Regions from separate parts of the Sphingobium sp. B7D2B genome, predicted to be linked through region 2. Evidence: riboswitches for the same ligand, from Rfam matches in the RefSeq annotation. Region 2 holds a riboswitch; the other holds the start of a gene.
What was found. A riboswitch is a leader RNA that binds a small molecule or an ion and turns the genes downstream of it on or off. The one in region 2 is predicted to bind cyclic di-GMP.
Positions count from the first base shown of each region.

Region 1 (11,417 bases), 1.9 Mb from region 2:
ATGGACATGGGTCACGCCGGCAAAGGGCTCGGCCGTCACAGCGCCCAGCGGGAGAGCATAGCTCACCTCACCGAAGGCAGAGGCGCTCCTGGCATCATAATCGCCTGCCAGCGCATCATTGACGCCCAGGAACGCCACCTTGCGCGTCCCGTTGACATCCAGCCAGCTATAGGAGGCACCGATCCGGGCGCGCAGGGCGCCCCAGCCACCGCCGGCATAGACCAGCGCGCTGTTGCCGTTGACGGTCGCCTCACTGCTGCGCCCGTCGACCCGCACCTTGTTCTGCTCATGCGCGAAGGCCACGCCCAGACGCCAGCCACCCAGGCCCGTATCGATACCGGTGATGAAGCCGAAGGTGCTCTGCGTCGCCTTGATCGCATTGCCATTGCTCTTGAGCGTGCTCCACGCACCAATGCCCTGGCCCCAGACCGCCGTGCTGCCATCACGCAGCGTGCGGGCCGAGGAGCCGGCACCGGCCAGCGTGCGGCTGACGACATCGGCCTGCTCCATGCGGCCGATCACCATATCGCCGAGACGGCGAGTGCCGTCCACCATCAGCGTGCCCGTGGTCGCCCACAGCTCGCCCGAGAGCGCATCGAACGCGCGGACGGCGCCGGCTTCCTCGAGCTGCCCCGCCACCGCGCGGGACAGGCTGGCATTGTCATCGCTGGCATCCAGCGCGAGCGCCACGGCCAACTGGTTGGGCGTCACCGCCACGCTCTCGAAGCTGCGATTGTTGCGCGTCAGCACCAGCCTGACATTATTGGCGTCATAGCTCAGCTCCGGTGTCAAGAACGGCAGATCGACATCGGTGGCCGCAAACTGCCCGGTCACCCCGCCCGCGGCCGTGATGATCGTGTACTCATTGCTGAAGCGATAATTGCCTGCAGCCGCCAGCACCGAAACCGTGCCGCCCTGGATGGTCGCCGTACCGCCGACGATCAGCTTGTCGCTCTCGCCCTCGGCATTGACCTCCACCTCATAGGTCGAGCCCGCCTGGAACACGACATTGCCCGCTGCGGTGAGCGTGCCGATCGAGTTGCCCGGCAGCAGCGTGCCGCCATTGCCGACCACGATATTGTTCACCTGCCCGCGACCGCCCAGGGCCGCATCGCTGCCGACCGTGATCGTGCCGCCCATCGAGCCGTTCACCCGCGTCACGATGCCCTCGAGGTTGAGCGCACCGGTGAACGAGCCAAAGCTCTCGCCGGTCAGGTTGATGCTGACGGGCGCGCTGGACGGACCGTTCAGCGCAATCGTCCCGCTGCCGCTGAAGCTGCCGCCGAACAGCGTGTTGCTGCTCTGGTTGACGGTCAGCGTGCTCGTGCCCAGGCTCACCGTCCCGCCCGCGCCGCTCAGGCCCGCAACGGTCTGGTCGGTGCCACTGAGGTCAAACTCGCCATCGTCCACGACCAGATCGGTCGCGCTGTCGAGCTGCGCCAGCAGCCGCACCCGGCCCGCCTGCACCACCGTCGACCCGGTATAACCATAATCGCCCGAGAGCAGCAGCGTGCCCTCGCCTTGCTTGATCAGGCTGCCGTTGCCCGAAAGAGCGCCCGTGTAATCATAGTCTGCAACCTGATTAAAGATCAGCGTGCCGTCGTTGGTCGTGCTGGCGGTCAGCTCGCCATTGCGGACGCCATCGCCAACCTGCAACGTGCCATTGGCGTTGACGGTCACGGCACCATTCAGCTTGCCCGTGAGCAGCAGCGTCCCGGCATCAACCTTCGTCTGGCCAGCGAACGTGCTGCTATCGCCGGCCAGTACCAACCGGCCCGACCCGGCGTTCACGATCGTGCCGTGCCCAGTAATGCTGCCGCCATAGCTGGACACATCGCTGCGGTTGAACACCAGCGTGCCGTTGGTGTGGACGTCGCCAGCCAGCGTGCCGGCCGTTCCGCCGTTACCGATCTGCAGGGTGCCATCAGCCGCGATCGCGGTCGAGCTGGCATTCATCACGTTGGCCAGCACCAGCTTGCCGCTATTCACGTTCAACGCGCCGGTATAGGCGCTGCCATCGCCGGTTAGCACCGTCGTGCCCGCAAGAACATCGACCACGCCATTCCCCGACAGGCTGGCGGCAAGTGCATAATCGGTCCCGCTGTGGTTCAGGACCAGCTTGCCAGCCCCGGCACCGAACTGAATGCCATTGACGGCATCGATCATACCGGCCGCCTGGGCCGCACTGCCTGCCGCCGCGCCGATGTTCAGCGTGCCGGTGGAGCCGGCGCGATTGCCGATCTTGATCACTTGGGCGCTGAGTTCTGCGCCATCGGCTAGCGTCAGGACACCGGCCCCCTCGGCACCGATATAGAGGCCTTCCTCCGTCCGGATCGCCGAAGATGCGCCGCTTACCGTTACGCTGCCGCTCGAGGCGACATCATTGCCGATGTAGACGCGCACCGCCTCCACCTTGCCGCCGTCCGAGACCTCCAGCGTGCCGCTGCCAAACAGGCCGACATTGATGTAACCCGCCCAGTTCGTCAGGCCATCATTATAGGCGCTCCAAGTCGAGCCAGCGCCGGTCACGATCATGCTCGCCTGCGATCCCGTGAGATTGCCGAGCGTGCCCTGCACCGCGCGCAATGTGCCGCCATTGGAGATCGAGATCGTCGACTGTGCGCCCGCCTCGTTGCCGGCAATGAACAGCCCGCTCATGTCCCAGACCGAGTTGGCACCGCTGATGTTCGCCGCGCCTGTCGAGCCGCTGACGGTGCCCACATAGCCATCCGTGCTGGTGACCCGACCGCCCTGCGCGATGTTGAGCGTTCCTTCGCCGACGTTGCCGACGTAGAGAATGCCGTCATTGGTCCAGGTGCTGCCCGCGCCGCTCACGATGGCCGTGCCCTGACCGGTGGACTCCCAGCCAATGATCGCACCTTGCGAACTCGCCGAGGCGCCATTGCTGACCATGAGCGTGCCCTCGCCAGAGATGCCGATACCGATGCGACCGCTGCCGATCTCAAGCGTGGAGCCTGCTCCATCGACGCTGACGCTGCCGACAGCGGACTGAGCCCCACCGATTCGCAGGGATTCGCCGGTGACGCGGCCGCCCGCCTCTATGGTCAGCGTACCGCTGCTGCCCTCCTGGCTCGCCACATCGATCAGGGCGGCTGCCGACAGCAGGGCGCCGTTGGAAACCGTGGCGGTGCCCGTGCCGCTGTAGCCGACCCGCATGTTGCCGGCGTAGCCGTTACGGGCGAGAACACTGTAGGTCGTGCCTTCGCCGGTCAGCGTCAGCGTTCCGCTCGAACCGGTGTCGACGCCAAGCGCGCTGGTGTAGGACGTGACTTCTGCGCCGCCGGACACCGTCACATTGCCCTGGCCAACGGTGTCGTTGCCGGTGCCGCCGATGTACAGGCTGAGGCCGTTGCGCCACACCGTGTCGGCACCGTCGACGATCATCGTCGCCGTGCCGGACCCGTTTCCGCCGATATAGCTGCCGTCAGCCTCCAGCAAACCACCGTCGGTCACCGAGATGCTGCCCTCATCCGCACTGAACCAGCCATCGGCCGAAACCCAGTCGGCCGGCAGTTCGGAATGCAGCGTACCGACACGGAGCGCCGAACCCTGACCACTGATGCTGACCGAGCCGCCCGCGCCCATGTAAATGCTGCCATTCACAGTCTCGACCGAGCCGCCATTTGTGATGGTCAGCGACCCGGAGGAATTGGGATTGCGACTGATCTCGATGAGGCTTGAGTTGATCCAGCTCGCGCCGCCATCAACGGTAACGCTCCCCGCGGTGCCATTCATGCCAATGGCCGCCGAGACAGAGTTGAGCTGCCCCCCCGCCTTGATATTGAGCGAAGCCAGCTCCGCGCCGCCCACGGTCACCGTGCTGGCGCTGAAGCCGCCCGTGAGGTCAAAGGCGCCGCCGGTGACATCCAGCGCACCGTTGAAGAGAGCGCCATTGCCGGTGAAAGCGAGCGCACCTTCGCCCGCCTTGACGAACCTGCCCTGGCCGACCAACGTGCCGGCGAAGACGGTGTCGCTGCTCTGGTCGAGCACGAGCACGCCGCCATCGGTGGAGACAAGGCCAGCTTCTCCGACAGTGAGCGAGCCCAGGGTCGCCTGATAGGTGGAGCCCCCCACGCCCAGCACGCCCCCTTCAACGACATAGGCCTGACCCACACCGAATGCGTCGCTGCTGGCAGCGTTCAGCGTCCCTTCGCGGACCGTCCAGCCGGTCGTCCCTGTCCCCGTGAGCGTCCAGGTGCCGGTCCCTACCTTCACGAACTCATCGAAATCATAATATTGCGTGCCGACCAATCCGGCGTCGAATGACGCATTGATGGCGCCGCCCAGCGCCAGGGTATTGGTGCCGCTCGCGATATCCGCATCCGCGACGAGGCCGATGATGTTGGAGCCGGCATGCAACTCCAGCGTCACGTCGCCGGCGCCCATCAGAATGGCGTGGCCGAAGGAAGGCGAGGCCTCGATGGTACCGGCGTTGATGATCGTGGTCGCCGCGCTGTTGGTGACGATACCGGTTTCACCCAGGATCGACCCGGAATTGGTGATCTGGACCATGCCGCTAAGTGTGTCTGCATCGACAGCCGCGATCCCGCTCAGCGATTGCAGCGTGCCGGTGTTGCTGATGACCACATCGCCAAGCGGCGTGCGCGCCTGAACTGCGCTTCCGGTTCTGCCGGTGACAATGCCGCTGTTGGTGATGGTGATTTTACCAGAGCGGGGCGCATCCTCGTCGAAGCCGGCGACGGCGAGAATGCCGGTGGTGCCCTCCGCAATGCCTGCGTTGGTGATGGTGATATTGCCGATCTGCGAGGCGCCCTGAATCGCCGGGCCGTTGGCCGAGATAGCCTCACCCTGCTCCTGATTATCGATCACCACTTCGCCGTTCGGCGTCCAGCCGACCAGCGCCTGATTGTTGACCGAAGACACGTAGGCGTTGTTCGTGATTTTCGCCAAACCGTTGTAATTGACGACGCGGATACCCGCCGCCTGAGCCTCCACCTGGCCAGTGTTCGTCACGGTCACCTCGACCGGCTCGGCATCGTTGAAACCGCCGTCGGCGTAGATTCCCCGCTGGGTGAAGTCTGCGGCCCCGTTGGTTTGCTGGACCGTGATGGCCCCGCTATTGGTGATGTTCACCGATCCTGCGTTGGTGGTGGCAGAGATGCCATTGGTTTCCACGCCTGAGACCGTCAGCGCGGCGCCATTCTCGATCACGATGTCGCCCGCGATCTGGTTGCGAACCCAGATGCCACCGTTGCCACCCACGCTGTCAACCGTGACGTCCGGGCCCAAGGTGACCGAAATGTCGTTCCGACCCTGGATATTGGAACTGACGTTTACGCCGCCATTATCAGTGGTGCTGATCGTGGAATTGGTGATGAGCAGCGTCGACGTAATGTCGCCAGAGACTGTATTGTCCCACGTATAATAGCTGACGCCATCGCCCGTGATACTCCACTCGTCCTGTGCGCCGTTCACAGTGAGGCTGGTATCGCCTCCTTCAATACGAGCCTTAACCGACGAGGGTTCGCAGAAAAACAGGGTCACATCGCCCTCAGCCTGGCAAATGCCAGGCTCGGCGTGGGCGGCCGATGCGCCTGCCAACATCCCCGCAATGCCGACGCTGCTGAACAGACCGGCCTTGAGAGCCTGCCGAACGGCGCCGCGCGTTTTGATTGCCTTGCCCTGCATTACGAAATCCCCTCGTGTGGGCCCACCGCCCAGATGATGTGAAGGGCAAACCGCCATGCAGGTGCGGTTCAACGGGATTTGAGACAGGGATCGAAGCGCGACGACAGGGAGCGCAGCCTGAGGTTCAAACGAACCCCATGACCTTCTCACAGCAGGCTACACACGATATCCGAAAATGCTCTGTTTCATCCCCCGGTAGCCCCGCTACCCCATTGGGGCCGGAGGCTTTGCGTCCCGCCGTTACCGACAGTTTGCCCTTGTCGAAGGCAACGAACGCCCGTGAGGCGGAGCCGTCATCTTCACGAGGAATATTAACGTTAGCTGAGCGGCAGCGCAACAAAAAAGCCCGGCCTTGTCGAGATGGCGCGCATGCAGATCGGAGCCATGCAGCTGATTTGTCGTGTGAAAATTATCGCCCTCGGTCTGGAGCGGGGTCATAACCGGCCGTGTTAAGCCGATAACTATAGTTAACTTCAACGCAAGCACGACGTCGATTGCGCTGCATCCGTCGCTCTAAAATATGGTTGCCCCCCGCGACGTGATCGTTACAGCCGTCGCTGGTCGGGCAACCACGCCGAAAGGCGCCGCACTGCCTCCCGCACTTCGGCTTCCGTGATCGCAAAGCTCAGCCGGATGAACCGATGGCCATTGACCGGATCATGGTCGACACCCGGCCCCGTGGCGAGCCCAGTCTCAACGAGCAGCTTCTTGCAGAACGCCGGGCTATCATCGGTAAAGTCGCTAACATCCGCATAGATGTAGAAGGCGCCATCCGGCGGCGCGATGCGTCGCAGGCCAAGGGCTGGCAAGGCTTCCATGAGAATGTCCCGGTTGCGGGCATAAGTGGCGCGATGCGCTTCCAGCTCTGACGTGCAGTCCAGCGCCGCCAAAGCGGCATGCTGACTGATCGACGGCGCGGTCAGGAACAGGCTGCCCATATAGGCGCGGGCACGCTCGACCATGGCGCGCGGCACATAGAGCCAGCCGAGCCGCCAGCCGGGCATGCAGTAATATTTGGAGAAGCTGCTGACGATCATCGCGTCGGCTGCGAATTCTCCCATCGAGCGGCAAGGCGCGCCATAGCTCAGGCCATGGTAGATTTCGTCCGAGATGATCGCGATGCTGCGCTCTGCGCAGAGTCGGGCAATCGCCTCCAGTTCGGCAGGCGCGATGATCGTTCCGGTGGGGTTGGCCGGGCTGGCGACGATCACGCCCTGCGGCGCTGGATCGAGCGCTGCCAACGCGTATGCGGTCAACTGGAAGCGCGCCTGCTCGCCGCATTCGATCTCGACCGGCGTCATGTTGAGCGCGCGCACCGTGTTGCGATAGGCCACATAGCCCGGCCGTGCCATGGCGATCCGGTCGCCCGCCTTAAACCGGGTGCTCAACGCAAGGACCAATGCCGGCGAGGCGCCGCAGGTAAGCAGGAACTGATCCGGCTCGGCTACCATGCCGTACCGCTCCCTATAGAGTTGGACGAGCCGCGCCTGCAGCGCAGGACTCTCCCAATAGCCCATCGGATCGATGCCAAGCGCGTCGCGCGCGGCGTCCAGCGCAGCCTGCGGCGCCCCCGTGGAGGGCTGGCCAAACTCCATGTGGAGAACTGAGCGCCCCTCCGCACCCAGGCGATAGGCCAACTTGCTCAATTCTATGGCCTGAAACGGCTCGACTTCCATCAGATCATCCATCGCTCGGTACAGCGCCGATAGCCGGCGGGCGCGCAGATGCCAACGATGCAACCCCACCCCGGCCGTCGTTCGTCCTCGCGGCGCATCTGCCGTGAAATCAAAAAATTGCGCCAGCGTCGTCGGGCGCTTCGAAGAATGCTTTCGGCAGAAAGAAAACGGCAGGTCGTATTTTCGGCCTGCGCGTGACGCGCATTTTCAGGCAGTCTGTCAAGTGGCAGCTCGCAGAAACCTGCATCACGGAAGTAGGGCCTCCGACCCCCTTCAGCGGGACGGCTCCCTGAAACCAGAACTCCTTACAGCCTGAGCATAAGGTTTGATCGCCAGATACATGAGGGCCGCCCCGCCGGGGGCCATTACGGCGGCGAAGAACGCCATCGAATAGCGCAGCATGCTCTCGTCCTTCAGCAGGAAATCGGTCACCAGCGCGATGAGCAGCGGCCCGAGACCATTGCCGATGACACTGATGGTGAAGAGATACACAGCGCTGATCTGGGCCCGCATCTCGCTTGGCGTCACCATCTGGATCGCGGCATTCTGCGCAGGGGCGCTGGCGAGGCCGATGATCGAGGAGATCATGCCGCAGAAGAAGGCGAGCCAGGGGCTGGGCATGAGCGAGGTGGCGATCGCGAAGGGAGCGGACAGTGCTTGCGAATAGAAACAGACCCGCGCCATCGCATCGGGATTGCCGCGCTTGCCCATATATTCCGCGAACCAGGTGCCCAGCGTCAACGCAATCGGCGTAGAGATGAGGAGCGACAGCGCCAGCAGTGGCCCGATCTGCGCCGGTCCCCAGCCATAGGTGCGCTCATAAAAGGCCGCGCGCCACGTCATGAGGCCCGTCGTCTCGATCGCGCCGATGCCGATGCTGAGGAACAGGGGCAGGAACAATATGCGGTTTGACAGGAGATACGCCCCCACCTCGCGCAGTGGTACGCTGCCCTTGCCGCGGCGATTGCGGCGCACCGGCTCCCGCACGGTGAAGAGAAAGAGCAAGGCGGTCGCCAGCCCCGGCAGAGCGCAGACGAGGAAGACGAGCTGCCACTCGCGCATCTCGCCCAGGACCGGGATGTGGACCGGCCCCATCCCGGCAAAGAACGCCACCAGCAGGCCACCAGCCAACAACGCCGTGGCTTGGCCAGCGCTGATGCCGAGCTGATAGACCGCGAAGGCACGCGGCAGCTTCGACCGCGGCACCATGTCCGCGATCATCGACATGGACGAGGGGCCGGCGACGGATTCCGCGCCACCGACGACGCCGCGCGCGAAAAACAGCCCGCCGAAGCTCCTGGCCATGCCACAGAGCGCAGTGGCCAGGCTCCACACCGTCAGGCCGGCCGTCAGGATCATTTTGCGGCTGCGCTGATCCGCGACGCGGGCCATCGGCAAGCCGACGACCATATAGGCCGACGAAAAGGCGAAACCGATGATGAGGCTGATCTGGGTATCGCTCAGCGCCAGGTCGCGCTTAATCGGCTGGACCAGCAGATTGATGATGTTCCGGTCGACATTGGAGAGCATGGTCACGAAGGCGATCAGCCAGATCGTGTACCAGGCGCGGGCCGGCGACGGCCAATCGTCGCCGGCTCCAGACGCGCCGGCCGATGCCGGCTGCGTCTCACCCGTGGCTTGCGTGCCGACCGGCTCGCTCATCGCTTGAGACGCACCCCGACGCGGAACGCGCGTCCTACCTGATCGAACAGCACCTGATTGGTGATGCCCACCGCGCTGGGTGCAATCGGCGGATCCTTGTCGAACAGGTTACGGATCGCGATGAAATATTCGAAATCGCTGCGGCCGGCCTTCACATTCCAGCCCAGCGTGAGGTCCGCATAGAAGCGGGCGGCCACGCGATTGGTGCTGATGCTGTTCGCGAGACCGACACTGTAGCCTGTATCCTCGGGGCCGACGAACTCGACGAGGAACTTGCCCTCGGGAATGTAGCGGCCATGCGCACTCACGCTGAAAGGCCCGGCCTTGAGGGTCGCCATACCGTCCAGCACATAGTCCGGCACGCCGGGGGTGTTGCTGGCGCGGAAGCCGGTCTGGCCGGCGCGGTCGACCGAACCGGCGCTGTCGATGATCATGAGATCGAACGTCTTGGTCGCCAGCAGCCGCAGGTCGAGCGATGCGGCGGCACCGATGCGGGTGCGATAGCTCGCCTCGATGTCCAGGCCCCGGGTCTTGAAGCCATTCACATTCTGCAGACGGTCGTTGATCAGCGTCACTTCGCCTGCCCCGTTCCGCGTGATCAGTGGGCAGAACTCGGTCGCGTTGTTCACCAGACAGCGCGTCGCGATGGTCGATGAGCCGATCTGCGCGATCGCGTCGTTTACGCGGATATTGTAATAATCGACCGAGAGGTTGAAGCCGCGCAGAAACGACAGGTTGCTCAGCACCACGCCGGCCGTGAAGGTATCGGCCTTCTCCGGGCGCAGCGTATTGTTCGAGCCCGAGACGATTTCGATCAGGCCCTGCTTGCTCGTCACCGGATCGGTGAAGGACGAGAAGCTGCGCGTGACCGAGCCGAACAGCTCGTTCACATTGGGCGCCCGGATATCGCGAGAGAGCGTGCCACGCAGGCGCAGGAAATCGACCGGCTCATAGACGCCGCCGAGCTTCCAGGTGGTGACCGCGCCGCTCGTGCTGTAGTCGGTGCGGCGCGCGGCGCCGTTCAGCTCCAGGCTTTTGCCCAGCGCACTGTCCTTAAGCAACGGCAGGACCGCCTCAACGAATGCTTCCTTGACCTCGACCTTGCCGTTGGAAGCAGCGAAGTTGGAGACGTAGAAGGCGCCGGTCGGCGAGAGCGGGTCCGTCGAGCCCTTCACCTCGTCGCGGCGATATTCGGCGCCGGCCGCCAGCGACAGCGGGCCGGCCCACAAGTCGATGAGATCGCCCTGCACGTCGAGCGCGGCAACCTGTTGGGTGATCTTCAGGTCGAGCATCGATGTGCCGGTGACATAGGCCAGCGCCTCCTGACTGAAGCGGCCCGCGCCGATCAGGTTGAGCGGCTGGCAGCCATTGGTCGGGTTGGTGAGCGTCGAGCGGCAGATTGGCGTGCCGCCGGGGCCCGAGGTAACATCGGCCGCGAGCAGCAGGCGCGAGCGGATGAGGTTGTTGGTCGCTTCCTGATGATAGGTGCTGCGGCCATATTGATAGTAAGCGTTCCACGTCCAGTTATCAGTGATGGCGCCGGAGAGGCCACCGATGATGCGGAAGGCAGTGCTCTTGGTCGCGCCGCGGGCATTGCCGAGGTCGAGCCCGGCGCGGCCCATGTTGAACTGGGTGATGCCGTTGGCATCCATGACGTCCGTGACCGACCGGGGGAGATATGGATTGTCGCGGCGGACCGGGCCGATCAGCGAGCCTGTGCTGTCGCGCAGCTGTGCACTCACCGAGAAAGCGCGGACTTCGCCATAGGATGCTTCCAGCGTGGCCTTGAGCGCGTCGCTGAATTCATATTCGGCATGGCCATAGGTGCTGAAGCGCTCGACCGGCACCTTGAGAAGCAAGCCGGCGAGGAAGGCGTTCTGGCCCTTCCCACTGCCGCCCTGCTGAAACAGCGAACCCGCGAGCCTGCCGACCTCATAGGGCGCTGTCGTCCCATCCGGCAGGAACTGCAGGCCCTTGAGGGGGCCATTGCTGAGGATAAGGCCGCCCGGGGCTATGGTGGCGGTGTGGACATTGTTGAGAATGCTCAGCGCCGGGGCGCCCGCACCGGCCGCGCCAGCCGGGCGGCCGACAAGCGTCCACTCCTGCGCGCACAGCGAGCGGGCCTGATAGCAGTCCGCCAGGCCATCATTGTCTTCATACTCCCCGCCGAACACGACGTGGCCCCGGCCACCGGCGAAGGATGTGCCGCCGGCCGCCGAGAGGAAGATCGTGCGGTCGTCGCCGCGCTGCGAGATGCCCGACTGGGCCTCGGCCCGAAGGCCATCGAGCTTGTTGTTGAGGATGAAGTTCACGACGCCCGCAACCGCGTCCGAACCATAGGCCGCCGAGGCACCGCCGGTCACGACGTCAACGCGATCGATGAGGATGCCGGGGATATAATTGGTGTCG
Region 1 covers NZ_JAOQOM010000001.1:2,578,541-2,589,957, forward strand. Annotated here, with positions in the region: gene M2341_RS11940 (autotransporter domain-containing protein) at 1-5,670, opposite strand, end outside; cyclic di-GMP riboswitch class I at 5,862-5,936, opposite strand; gene M2341_RS11945 (pyridoxal phosphate-dependent aminotransferase) at 6,216-7,346, opposite strand; gene M2341_RS11950 (MFS transporter) at 7,620-9,008, opposite strand; gene M2341_RS11955 (TonB-dependent receptor plug domain-containing protein) at 9,005-11,417, opposite strand, start outside.
Region 1: linked by a shared signal. The riboswitch ahead of M2341_RS11940 (autotransporter domain-containing protein) and the one ahead of M2341_RS02860 (autotransporter-associated beta strand repeat-containing protein) in region 2 are both predicted to bind cyclic di-GMP.

Region 2 (11,417 bases):
GATCACCAACCGCAGCCGGCTCATCGCGATCATGGCACCGCCGACGCCGCTCGAACTGTTCGACACGACGGTGCGGGCAGCGGTCGCGGCGCTCGATGATGGCGGCTATCAGACGCTGCTCGGCATCTACGAGAGAAACGCGACCCGAGAGAAGATCGTGACGCAGATCCTGAGCCGCCGCCCCGGCGGTCTCATTCTCATCGGCCTCCCCATTTCACCGGACGTCCGCGCCTTGCTGGTCGAATCCAACTTGCCGATCGTCGAGACGTGGGAAACCCCGATCAGCCCAATCGACATGGTAGCGGGGATTTCTCACCATGATATCGGCATCGCAGTCGGCAACTTCCTGATGCGCAAGGGCTATCAACGGCCGATGATCTTCTCGACTGACAGTAGCAGAGGCCATATCCGTCGCTATGGAATTTCGCGGGTCTTGATGGAAGCGGGACGGCCGGAACCTCGCAGCATCGACCACAGCCTGCCCGGCACCATCGGCGAAGGGCGGCGTAGCTTCGGCCGTATTTGGGAGGCGGGCGAGCGACCGGACGTGATCGTCTGCTCTTCTGATTGGCTGGCTCAAGGCGTGCTGATCGAGGCCGCCGTCCGCAGCGTCCGCGTTCCCGATGATCTTGCCGTGATGGGTTTCGGCGATTTCGACTTCGCCCAGGAGTTGGAGCCATCCTTAACGTCCGTCCGGATCGACGGCGCCAAGATGGGGCGTCAGGCAGCGGCCCTCATGCTCAAGGCCTTGTCCAAGAACCAGCGTGATCGCGCCAAAGCAGCGCGCGTGGACATCGGCTTCACGCTTGTGGAACGGCGCAGCACCTGAGCCCGATGTCCCTGCCGGCAAAAGTGAGCACTCTCTCGCCACGACTACGCCCTTTCTCCCCCCTCCGGTCCGCCTGCTATCGCCTCAATCTGCGCGCGCAGCCAGCGGTGTGCAGGATCATTATAGCGGCGCCGGTGCCATGTCTGGACGAATGGGAAGCTGTTCAACCTGAACCGTAGAGCGCTGCAGTGTCCGTATCCCAGATGCTCGATGCTCCGGCGCGCTGCGGTCAGTATGAGATCGGTCCCCATGATCAACTCAGGCGCTGTCGACCAATGCGGGACTTGCACGGCGATGCGACGTTTGTGCCCAAGCCGCGCCAGCGCATCGTCGATTTCGCTATCGTCCTGCAGAGCCACCGTTACGCGGACGTGAGGACGCGCGAGATACTCTTCCAACGTCAGCGCGTCGCCATCGCTCGGCTGATCGAACAGGCAGGCAAATGTCTCCCCAAAGAGTGTTGTACTTCGCAGATCGCTGCGCCTTGCTCGCCCCAGCAATGGATAAACGCCAACAGCAAGGTCGATTTCCGCATCCGCCAGCGCAGCGAGCGCGCTCCCGGCCGTAGGATATGACCGATAGATCCATCAGTGGTGCCAACTTGCGCAGCCGTGCAACGAGTTCCGGCAGCAGGATCGCTGCGCCATAGTCGGACAAGGACAGGCGGAAATGACGGCTGCATGTCGTGGCATCGAATGCAGGTTGATCGGTCATCGATCGGATGGTGGCCAACGCGTGCGCAAGAGGCTCCGCCAATTGCTGCGCACGCGCGGTCAGTTGCAGACCGCCCTTGCCTCTCACCAGCAACGGATCGTTGAACACATCCCGAAGTCTCGCCAGTGCATGGCTGACGGCCGGCTGCGAGCGGTTAAGCCGCGAAGCTGCGCGCGAGACGTGTCGTTCCTCGATCAGGGCTTCCAGCACTGGAAGCAGGCTGAGGTCGGCCGGGGTCAACTCATCCATATTCTGCATATTCATCATATCAATGAGGAATTTTCATTCCATCTGTCAATGATGCACGTTCCTCAACAAAGGAGCCGGAGCATGATGCAGTCAGCCAAAACGGATCTGGGATTTTCCCACGTTGCCCTTGTCGTCCGCGATCTCGATCGAAGCATCAGCTTCTACGAGGCGTTCGCCGACCTTCATGTCGTTCATCGTAGGGTGGCCGGCGGCGATGTGGACGAGGTGGCAGGGATGGCTGATGGAGTCCGCCCGTTCGCGCTTGTGCTGGTGGCTTCAGCCCGTTTGCGCGACACGTCGCTTGGGCCATTTGGGCATCTCGGCATCACATGCGCCCAGCCCGAGGACGTCTTCCGGCGCGCGGCCCAAGCCAGTGCTCGCGGCATCTTGCGCTCCGCGCCCCGCAACGACGGGCCGCCCGTCGGGCTATGGACGTACATTGCCGATCCTGACGGAAACACGCTCGAGCTTTCCTTTGGGCAGGAGATCGCCTTCACGGTTCAGTCGGACAAGTGTGCGAATGCATAGGACAGGTTGCTGCCGCTCTAGAACGGCAGCAGGAGGAAAATCATGAGAACGCGTATCAAAGTGTGCTGCATTGCATCTCGGCAGGAAGCAGACATAGCAATTCGAGCAGGCGCCGATGCACTGGGCTTGGTGGCACGCATGCCGTCCGGCCCCGGCCCGATCTCGGACGCCCTCATCGCCGAAATCACCGCAGTGGTGCCCCCGCCGGTCGCCACCTTCCTTCTAACGTCGGAGACGACGGCGGAGGCGATCTCGGCGCATATCCGTGCGACCAACCCATCCACGGTGCAGATCGTGTCGGACATCGATCCAGCCGAGTCCGAGAAACTGGCAATGCTTGAGCCCCACATTCGCCGTGTTCAGGTGATCCATGTAGAAGGCCCTGAGGCTCTCGACCTGATCCCCGGTTACGCGCCTCACGTCCACGCCTTCTTGCTGGATTCAGGGCGGCCGAACGCCAAGATCGCAGAACTGGGTGGAACCGGCCGCGCCCATGACTGGGCTATCAGCGCGGCGTTTGTGCGATCGACCGACAGGCCCGTGTTTCTGGCGGGCGGGTTGTCGGCGGCGAATGTGGCAGATGCGATACGGCAGGTTCGGCCCTTTGGGCTGGACCTGTGCTCAGACGTACGGACCGATGGCCAGCTCGACCCGGAAAAGCTGAGCGCTTTCGTGGCTGCGGTAACGCAAACCGACGCGGCCGTGGCGAGTGCGGATACGACCGATGGAAGCCATTGCTGCTAACGGCCTGCCGGGCTTTGCCTCAATCCGAGAGTCCATCGGCTGTGACAGCAATCTTGCGCATGTCGTTGCTGGTCATTTTCTGCATGTCGCGATGGACGGCATCGGACAGGTCTCGCATCTGTTCGGGGTAGCGTTCGCGCAGATACGCCTCCTCCAGCCACAAGCCGGCTGTGATCAGCCGCAAATCGGCCTGGATCTGGCGTCGCTCATCATTTTGACGCTCCAGCGGATCGCCACGCAGCTTGGTCGTGACTTGGCGCAGGATTGCAGCATTATCAGCGGCGGACAGCTTGCGCGCGTTCGCCAGTTCCCAGGCAACCCCGAACATAAGCGCGGTCGCGCCGGCGACGGTGTCCGCCGGATAGTTTCGCGCGGCCAACTCGCGGGCCCAAACAGTTCGCGCCTTTCCGGATCTTAGAAAATCGCCAGGAGCGGCAAGCGCAAAGCGGAGCGACAACAAACTGCCTGGATCCTTGCTCACCGCCTCTTCCACCTTCGCCGTCACGGTGCGCGAACGATCGAAGGGAATGCCTGCGCGGGGATCGGCTATCTGGCTCCCATGTTGGGATGTCTGCTCCGTGGCAGATGCGCCGGTCGTTTCGCTATTAAAGCCTTCCGTAAAGAGGCGAGTAACGCGGGCCGGATCGATTTCGGCCGCATTATCCGCCTCGCTGGATTTCGAGCACCCGGCCGTGCCCAGAAGCAAAAGGAGAGCCGCAGCACCGTCTTTCGCACTCCGATAATGCCTCAACTCAAAACCCTTCTCATTCGCGACACGCCGCGACCATTTCGCAAATCCTCCATCAAACGAACATCACCTCGGCCAGACGATGGATTAGATCGGCGAGCCGTTTCAATATCTTACATATGCCAGCTACTGTTCAGCTACGACATGCTCAAACTGTGCCCACAAAGGAGAACATTGTGCGCCTCGTTCTTTTGGCCGCTTTCGGCACCCTCTCATTCACGGCGCCCAGTGTCGCGCAGGTGATGATTGACGTGCCGATCTGGAGCAACGGCATTCTCGGGCAGCAGGCGTTGCGCAGCACCTTCGACCATTATGACGAGACGCATGGCACCAGCGACAATGACGCGGCACCAGGCAAGCGGGCGAGGCCCTGCTCGGCGGACGCACTGCCCACCGCAGATCGCCGTCGCATGGAAACCGAATATGTCCGCCGCGCCCGATCCGACGGTAAGGCAAGCGCCGACGTCTGGGTGCGTGAGCAAGGCATGCAGTTCCGCCAAAAACTGGCCGCGCAGGGCGTGTGCTGATGCACAAATCCAGCACCATGCTCTTTGTGGCGACGCTCGTTGGATCGATTTTTTGTGCCCCCGCGACCCAGGCTCAGGACAGCAACACGCTCGACCGCCACCTTGAGCATCAGCAGTGGCAACGTCTGCAAGATCACCAGAACCAGTCCCGCACAATGAGCCCCGGGGATAAGAAGGCAGCGCAAGCCAGTTCCAAGCCCCAATTGCAGACATGCTCTGCCGATGCGCTGCCTGCCGCCGATCGTCGCCATCTGGAGGCAGAATATGTCCGCCGGGCGCGCGCGGATGGTAAAGTCAGTGCGGATGCCTGGGTTCGCGAACAAGGCAAGCAGTTCCGTCTGAAATTGATCGCGCAGGGCGTCTGCTCCGATCCCGAGGCCGACACACGGTCCGCAGCGAATAATCGAGCCAAGCCGGACCAGAAGGGTTGTGACATGGTCATGCGCCCAGTCGCCGGTCTGGGCGGCGCGCCCATGACGATGGCAATGGTGCCTGATTGCGGTGACGACTGACTTCGACCGGACTATCAGCGGCCGGGCAGTTTGGCCAATGTCGACGACCCGCGATCATCCCGAACATTGTGGATGACCCCCACTTCGGACGCCTCATCCTTGATCAGATCATAGCGCATGCGCACGGCAATGTCGGTCCGGCACGGTCCTGTCCCCGGCCGGTCGACGCTGCACGCCAGCACATAGGTGCGGACCACATCCAGACGCTGAGGGTCGAGCTTGAGCTGCCAGTTGAGCGCGTAATTGGGCACATGCCCGCCTATCGAATCCTTCGCCAGCGCATCCCGGGCGACGTCCGCCAGCTTGTCGCCAAGGCCGCTCTCCCGGACGTAATGCACATAGAGCCGCAGGTCAGCCGCACGCGGCCGATCATCTCCGGCCGCGATCGTTACTTGGTAGCTCGGCTCTGCTGCCCGCGCGCCCGGCAGGCGGCTGTCGAGCGTCATGGACTGCGGGGCGGTCGGCCCTCCCTGCGCCGGACGCAGAATACGCAAGGATAACACCTGCAAATGCTCGTCTGCCTTGGCCGGCAAAGCTTGCCGATAGGTCGTGATGCATGGGACCAGTCGGTCAAGCGCTGGCTGTTGGTCGGCTGGATCAAGCCCCAGTTCCACGATCACCCTGAAACGGGATCCGCTCTCCGCGTCGTCGAGCCCCAACATCGGGATATCGCAAGCCGCAAAGCCCGCATTGAGCGCCTTGAGCTTGATGCCCGTCGCCACAGCCTCTGCATAGGCGCGGTGCAGGCGCTGCTCGCAGGCCGTGCCCACGCGGCACTGCGCCGGGTCGGCATCGATCGCGAAGCGCAGGCGTGTCAACGAATCGCCCCTCTTCACGAGCGCGACGTCATAATGGCCCTTTTGAAGATAGCTGTCGTGAAGGACGAACGCGCCGGGATAAACCGCCTCGGCCAGTGCGACCCCGGCCTTTTCTGACCCCGGACGGTCGCCACACCCTGCCAGCGCAAGCGCAGCAACGGCAGCAATTGCGATCGATGTCCATGCTTTCGTTCCAGCAGCGGTCATTACTGGTGGCACGGCCCCACGACGCGATCCACACGCAGCACAGGCCGATCATCTTCGCCCGGGATCAGCCGCCCTTCGATGGCAAGACATTGCCGTTCGTTCCACGCTGTCCTGATCGCGGCAAGCGCAGTTGGATCGCCGATCATCGGCGGCGACGGTTTGCTGCCGTCGAGGTCGACATAGAGCATAGCCTGGCGATCAGTCTGACCCGCCTGTCCCTTTGGGTCGAACAGGGCGCGGCTCGGGCACGGCTGGCGAACGCAGCGGACGCCAGTATCGCCGATGTGCAGGCGCGCCGCGTGCGCTTGATCGTCGTTCGCCACCAGAGGTGGCGGCGCCATCTGGGCACCGGCAAGGGCGAGCATGGCAATAAGGGGGGCGCTCATCTTATCTCCTGTCCTGCTGATCGTCCATGCCGGCCGCGCGGCTGTCGCGGACGACAACGGATCCCGCGAACACCACCATCGGCGCATGGTGATGGCCGGTATGGGCGCCGACCGCTCTGCCCGCCACGGTCACGTCCTGACCGACAGCGTGCTGGAGCGCGCGAAGAAGCGCTGGCTCCATGGCATGAACCTGCACCCGGTCGAACCGCTCGCTGCCGTCGGCAAACTCGCCATCCTCCAGACAGATGCGGCGCGGCAGCACCAAAATGAACACCTGTTCTTCAACATCGCCCTGAGCGACACTTTCATAATTGGGCGGGCCGGGGAAGCTCTGAAGCGTCAGCTTACCGGCAACGGTGACGAGAGCGTCTGGGCGGGTGGCGTTTACGCAACGCTGAGCGATCTCGTTCCCCGCAGCGGGCACGGCGGGCATAACGCATACGGCGCCGACCAGTGCGATCCATTCAAGCCGCACCCGTCTCACCGCGTGCGTGCGGCCCCTCAATACCACCGGCAACATGCTACCGATTGTCCAACCCATTGCGCGTCCTCGTCTCTCGGATTTGGTCCTTGTTGGCGATCATGTCATCGCGCAGCTTTTGCAGCCCTGCCCGGACTTGGGCCAACTCTTCGGCGTGGCGCTCCTTGGACGTAACGCCGTTGGCGTGCGCGGCGTCCCAGGCGAGCGCGGAATCGATGTGCGCTACGGCCGCGTCGACATCGCCGAACGCATATTCATTGATCGGCCGGCCGACGGATTCGCTCAGTGCGGAAAAGAGAGGCTGATTCTCGGCCAGCCGTTCCGGCTCGGCGGCAAGAAGGAAACGATAGCGAAGCTGGCCGATGTAGAACCAGCGTACCGCGTCATCCATTCGGCCTTCGGCCATCAGCTTCGTCGCAAGAATGTACAAGGCGGCGGGATGCACAGTCTCCGCTTCCGCAATGATTTGCTCGGGCATCTGTTGGGCGGGATCGGCGGGCATGGCTTGCTTTTCTTCCGCTGCAAGGGCCGCGGACAATGTCAGCGCAAAAGCTGGAATCAGTGCGGCTAAATTCTTGTGTGACACGAGGGCGCCCTTTTCCACAGCCATTGTGAACTTAAGCCGTCTTCCCTAGCATGCTCACGCCATCGAGACGGATAACTGATTGGTCGAGCGGCGGCATCCATGGCCGCCTTCAGTTCCAATAGACCCGCCAAGGCTGCTCCTGAGTTCCGCCATATTCCGCTAGGCGCAGCTCGTTGTCAGGCCCCAAATGCCGATGCCACGTTAGCGCGAGCGGCCGCTTCCTTAACAATCAACGCGGTACCGCAGCGCATTAACCATCTCTTTTTCCTACGAGATGATTTTATTGCTGTTAATTTTCGTAAATTGCATCTAAGGGCCGGTTAATGCGAGTCTTCTTGAAAGAAAATCAGCATTAAACCCGACAATGGCAAACCATCGGCGACGATGGGACGCAAAGCTTCCGGTCTCGAAAGAGATAGCGGGGATGCCGAAGGAACAAAAAGTGCCCGACATATCTTGTCGTGTAGTTGCGCCATCTCTCTCTAGACTTCAGCGCCCTGCTCTACAAAAATTTGAGTTCAGCCTTTCCTGCATATTTTCGTGCAGTGGGCAGCGCGATACTATATACGCCGTGCCTTCTAAGGTCGGCGCGACAAGCGCCAATGCCTCAGCCACATATCTCGGCTACAGTCCGCTCCGCCACCGCGCCCTGCATCGCTCGGCCCCGCCTGCGATCGCGCTGAGCACCCAAGTCTTTCCGCGGAGGGAGACTGGCCTTTCTGTCACAGCGGATTGGGCAACCACGCAGCCAACTGGAACGCGGCGGGCAGCCTCAGCGGGGGCGCTGAGGCCAAAGCCTTGGCCAATCGACCACAGCACTCGCTGAAAAACCAACGGGGCAGAAGCGGCGCTTTACGCCCTGCTGCTGCCGCGCGCAACGATTACATCTAAATTTTTCAGTACTTTGGGGGAAATCATGAACAAGCAAGCCAAGTTTCTCGTGTCGGCCGGTGTCACGGCCTTGTTGGTGGCGGCTTCATCCGCCGCGTCTGCTCAGAGCAGTGATCCGATCATCGTCGATGGCCAGAACGGCACCGGAAAAGTGGTCTCCGGCAACGCGGCGCTGTCCGGCAATAGCAACGTGGTCGGGAACAGCGTCGCTGTCGGAGAGGCTGATCGCCAGACGGTTTACACCAACTTCCGCACCGAAGGCGGCGCCGGCTCGGGCGGTGGTGCCGGTCTTGGCGGCGTGTTCTTCATTGATAGCGGCGCAACCCTAACGCTGAATAATGTGAGCTTTGCGAACAATCACGTCAAAGGCGGCGAAGGCGGTGGAATTGCCACGTCGTCGGTCGCGCCGATCGCGGTGTCAGTTGTCGGCGCCTCGGCAGATGCGTCCGCTGCCAGCATTTTGCAGCCGACATTGAGCGACGTGACTTACAATGGAAACGGGCAGTTCGTCGTCAACAAGATCATTTCGATCGGAGACAATACGCTCATTCAGGCCGGCGCAGGTATTGCCCAAAAGCTCGGTGACGGCTCGGTCGGCCAGGTGAACGCGACGATCACGGAGATCAATCCCGCCGGCAGCAACGCTTATGGGACGCTTAATGAAATAAGTCTGTCAGGCGGCATCGCGATCGATTCCTCCAACGTCGTCAGCGGCCTGCTGAGCGGCGGCAACACCGTCACTCTGAGCGCCCCGGCGGCGGCTGCCGATGTGATGAGGGGCCAGACGGTCTATTACAAGGACACCAATAACGTCACGCGGACTGCTACGGTCAGTCAGGTCAACTATAACAGTGACAACAAAGTCACTTCCTATGTGCTCAATGAGTCGATTTCCGCGAACGGCCCGATCGACACGCCGGCTGTATCGGCCTTCGCGGTAACACGTTTCCAGTCGGCCTCCAGCTCGACGCTTTCGAACACGATTACGCCAACCGGACCGCTAGGCGGCTTTGCCGTGGGCATGACCGTCCAGGGCGCGGGCGTTCCGGCCAACACCGTCGTTACGGCTGTCGATCTGAACAGCGGTGTCGTCACCCTTTCGAACGCGATCGACCTCCAGCAGGTGACGTCGCTGAAGGCATCCTTCAGCCCCCTGATCTCGAACGGGAGCGGCAGCGCGACCATCCAGGTGGGCTCCATCGCGGGCTTCGCGGTGGGTCAGACCGTTTCGGGAACCGGCATTCCAGCCGGTACGACGATCACCGGGATCGACCCCGACACCAAGCAGGTGACGCTGAGCAACGTCATTGGCGCCAATGGCGTCTCGGCGATCACCGCCGGCAAGTTCGTGCTCACCAGCGATCCGGTGTTGAGCGTAAATAGCGCGGCAAAGACCATCCGCCTCGCCTCGGTTTCCGGCCTCACCGTTGGCAGCTTGCTGGTCGGGGATTCGGCTATTCCGGCCAACGCGGTGATTACCGCGATCGACACCGCAACCAATACCGTCTCCTACCGGATCGATCCGGAGGCAGCCAATCTCAACAAGGGCGGTGCCATGAACGGCCTGACCACCTCGGCGCCCGCGGGCTCCAACGGTGGCAACGGTCAGTCGGGCAGTTCCTTCAACTCCATCCTCGTCGATGGCGAAGGGTCCGCCGGAACCAATGGCTATAACGGGGGCGCAAGTGCCAACGGTGCCGGCGGCGATGGCGGCAAAGGTGGCAGTGGCAGCAGTGGCAAGCCCTTCAACACCAGCCTCATCAATGCCGTTGCACAGGACGGCATCAACCTGGGGCTGAAGATTGCGCAAGGGGCCGCGGCTCTTGCCAACTTCCCCCCTGCAGCAGCGCTGTCGGCGTCATTCTACGTCGAGGTCGCCGCAGTCGGCGTGCAGCTTGCGCTTAACACCGCCAATCTCGTCACCTGGAATATCGACCTCGCGCAAGGCAAGGTCGGCCATGGCGGCAGTGGCGGCCAGGGCGGGAAAGGCGGTAACGGCGGCACCTTCTTCGGCGGTGGGGCCGGCGGCTCGGGCGGCTCGGGCGGTGCCGGCGCGACCGGGATCACGGACGGCGGCGAAGGCGGTTCCGGCGGCAACGGCGGCACGGGCGGCTTCGGCGCAGGCGGTGGTTCCGGCGGCGCGGGTGGCGCTGGCGGCCAGAACGGCCAGAGCATCGAAGGATCTGATGGCGATGGCGGCACGGGCGGGTTCGGCGCCGGCAATGGCTCGTCGGCTGGTGTCGGCGGCGGCGGCGGTTCCGGCTTCGGCGGTGCCATTTTCGTCCGCGAGGGCGGCACGCTGTTCATTCAGGGCAACTCGATCTTCGAGAACAATTCGTCTGTGGGCGGCTCAAGCACCAATGGTGGTGCGGCAGGCCAGTCCGCCGGTGGCGCGCTCTTCATGATGCGCGGTTCCTCCGTCACGCTGTCGCCCGGTGTCGGAAACACCATCACCTTCCGGGACTCGATTGCGGACGACAGCGCCACCAGCATCTCCGGAACCAGCCTTGCGGCCGGGAACGGCGCAGGCATCCGCATTGCGGGTGGCGGTCTGGTTCAGTTCCAGGCGGCAAACACCTATAGCGGCACCACCGACATCAATGGCGGCACATTGCGGGCCGATGATGGCGTGGGCATCCACGCATCGAGCCACATCCTGTTCAGCGGCGCCGGCACGATCGGCGCGTCGGGGCAGAATGACCTCAGCCTCACGAACGCCGGCGTGCTCCTCACCTCGGGCAATTTCATCCGCTCGGTCGGGTTCAACCCGAGCCAGATTTCATGGACAGACTCGACGGGTGCAACCAAGGGCAGCGGCGGCTTTGCCGCAACCGCGGAGGGCCTGACCGTCAACCTGGGTTCGCTGAACTCCGGCGTTGGCCCGACCCTGTACTGGAACGCAGGCGGGTTCCTCGCTAACGGCCAAACACTCATGTTCGGCTCCGATGCGGCCGATGCAACCGGCATCGTCACCTTCCGCAACAGCATCAACATGAATGGCGGGACCGGCAATATTGCCGTCTATGACAATGTCGCGAACAGCGATTATGCTGTCATGAACGGTGTCCTCTCCAACGGCGCGCTCAACGTGAACAGCGATGGCTTCACAGGCGCCCTTTATCTGACCGCCACCAACACGCTCAGCGGCATCACCGTTGGCGGCGGCACAGTTTCGACCAAGCTGAACGGCAAGGTCG
Region 2 covers NZ_JAOQOM010000001.1:643,407-654,823, reverse strand. Annotated here, with positions in the region: gene M2341_RS02915 (LacI family DNA-binding transcriptional regulator) at 1-829, shown strand, start outside; gene M2341_RS16465 (LysR substrate-binding domain-containing protein) at 874-1,329, opposite strand; partial or broken gene M2341_RS16460 (LysR family transcriptional regulator) at 1,649-1,792, opposite strand; gene M2341_RS16455 (VOC family protein) at 1,841-2,320, shown strand; gene M2341_RS02900 (phosphoribosylanthranilate isomerase) at 2,363-3,064, shown strand; gene M2341_RS02895 (hypothetical protein) at 3,084-3,770, opposite strand; gene M2341_RS02890 (hypothetical protein) at 3,989-4,339, shown strand; gene M2341_RS02885 (hypothetical protein) at 4,339-4,851, shown strand; gene M2341_RS02880 (hypothetical protein) at 4,866-5,876, opposite strand; gene M2341_RS02875 (hypothetical protein) at 5,876-6,262, opposite strand; gene M2341_RS02870 (DUF4431 domain-containing protein) at 6,264-6,737, opposite strand; gene M2341_RS02865 (hypothetical protein) at 6,784-7,353, opposite strand; cyclic di-GMP riboswitch class I at 7,686-7,761, shown strand; gene M2341_RS02860 (autotransporter-associated beta strand repeat-containing protein) at 8,246-11,417, shown strand, end outside.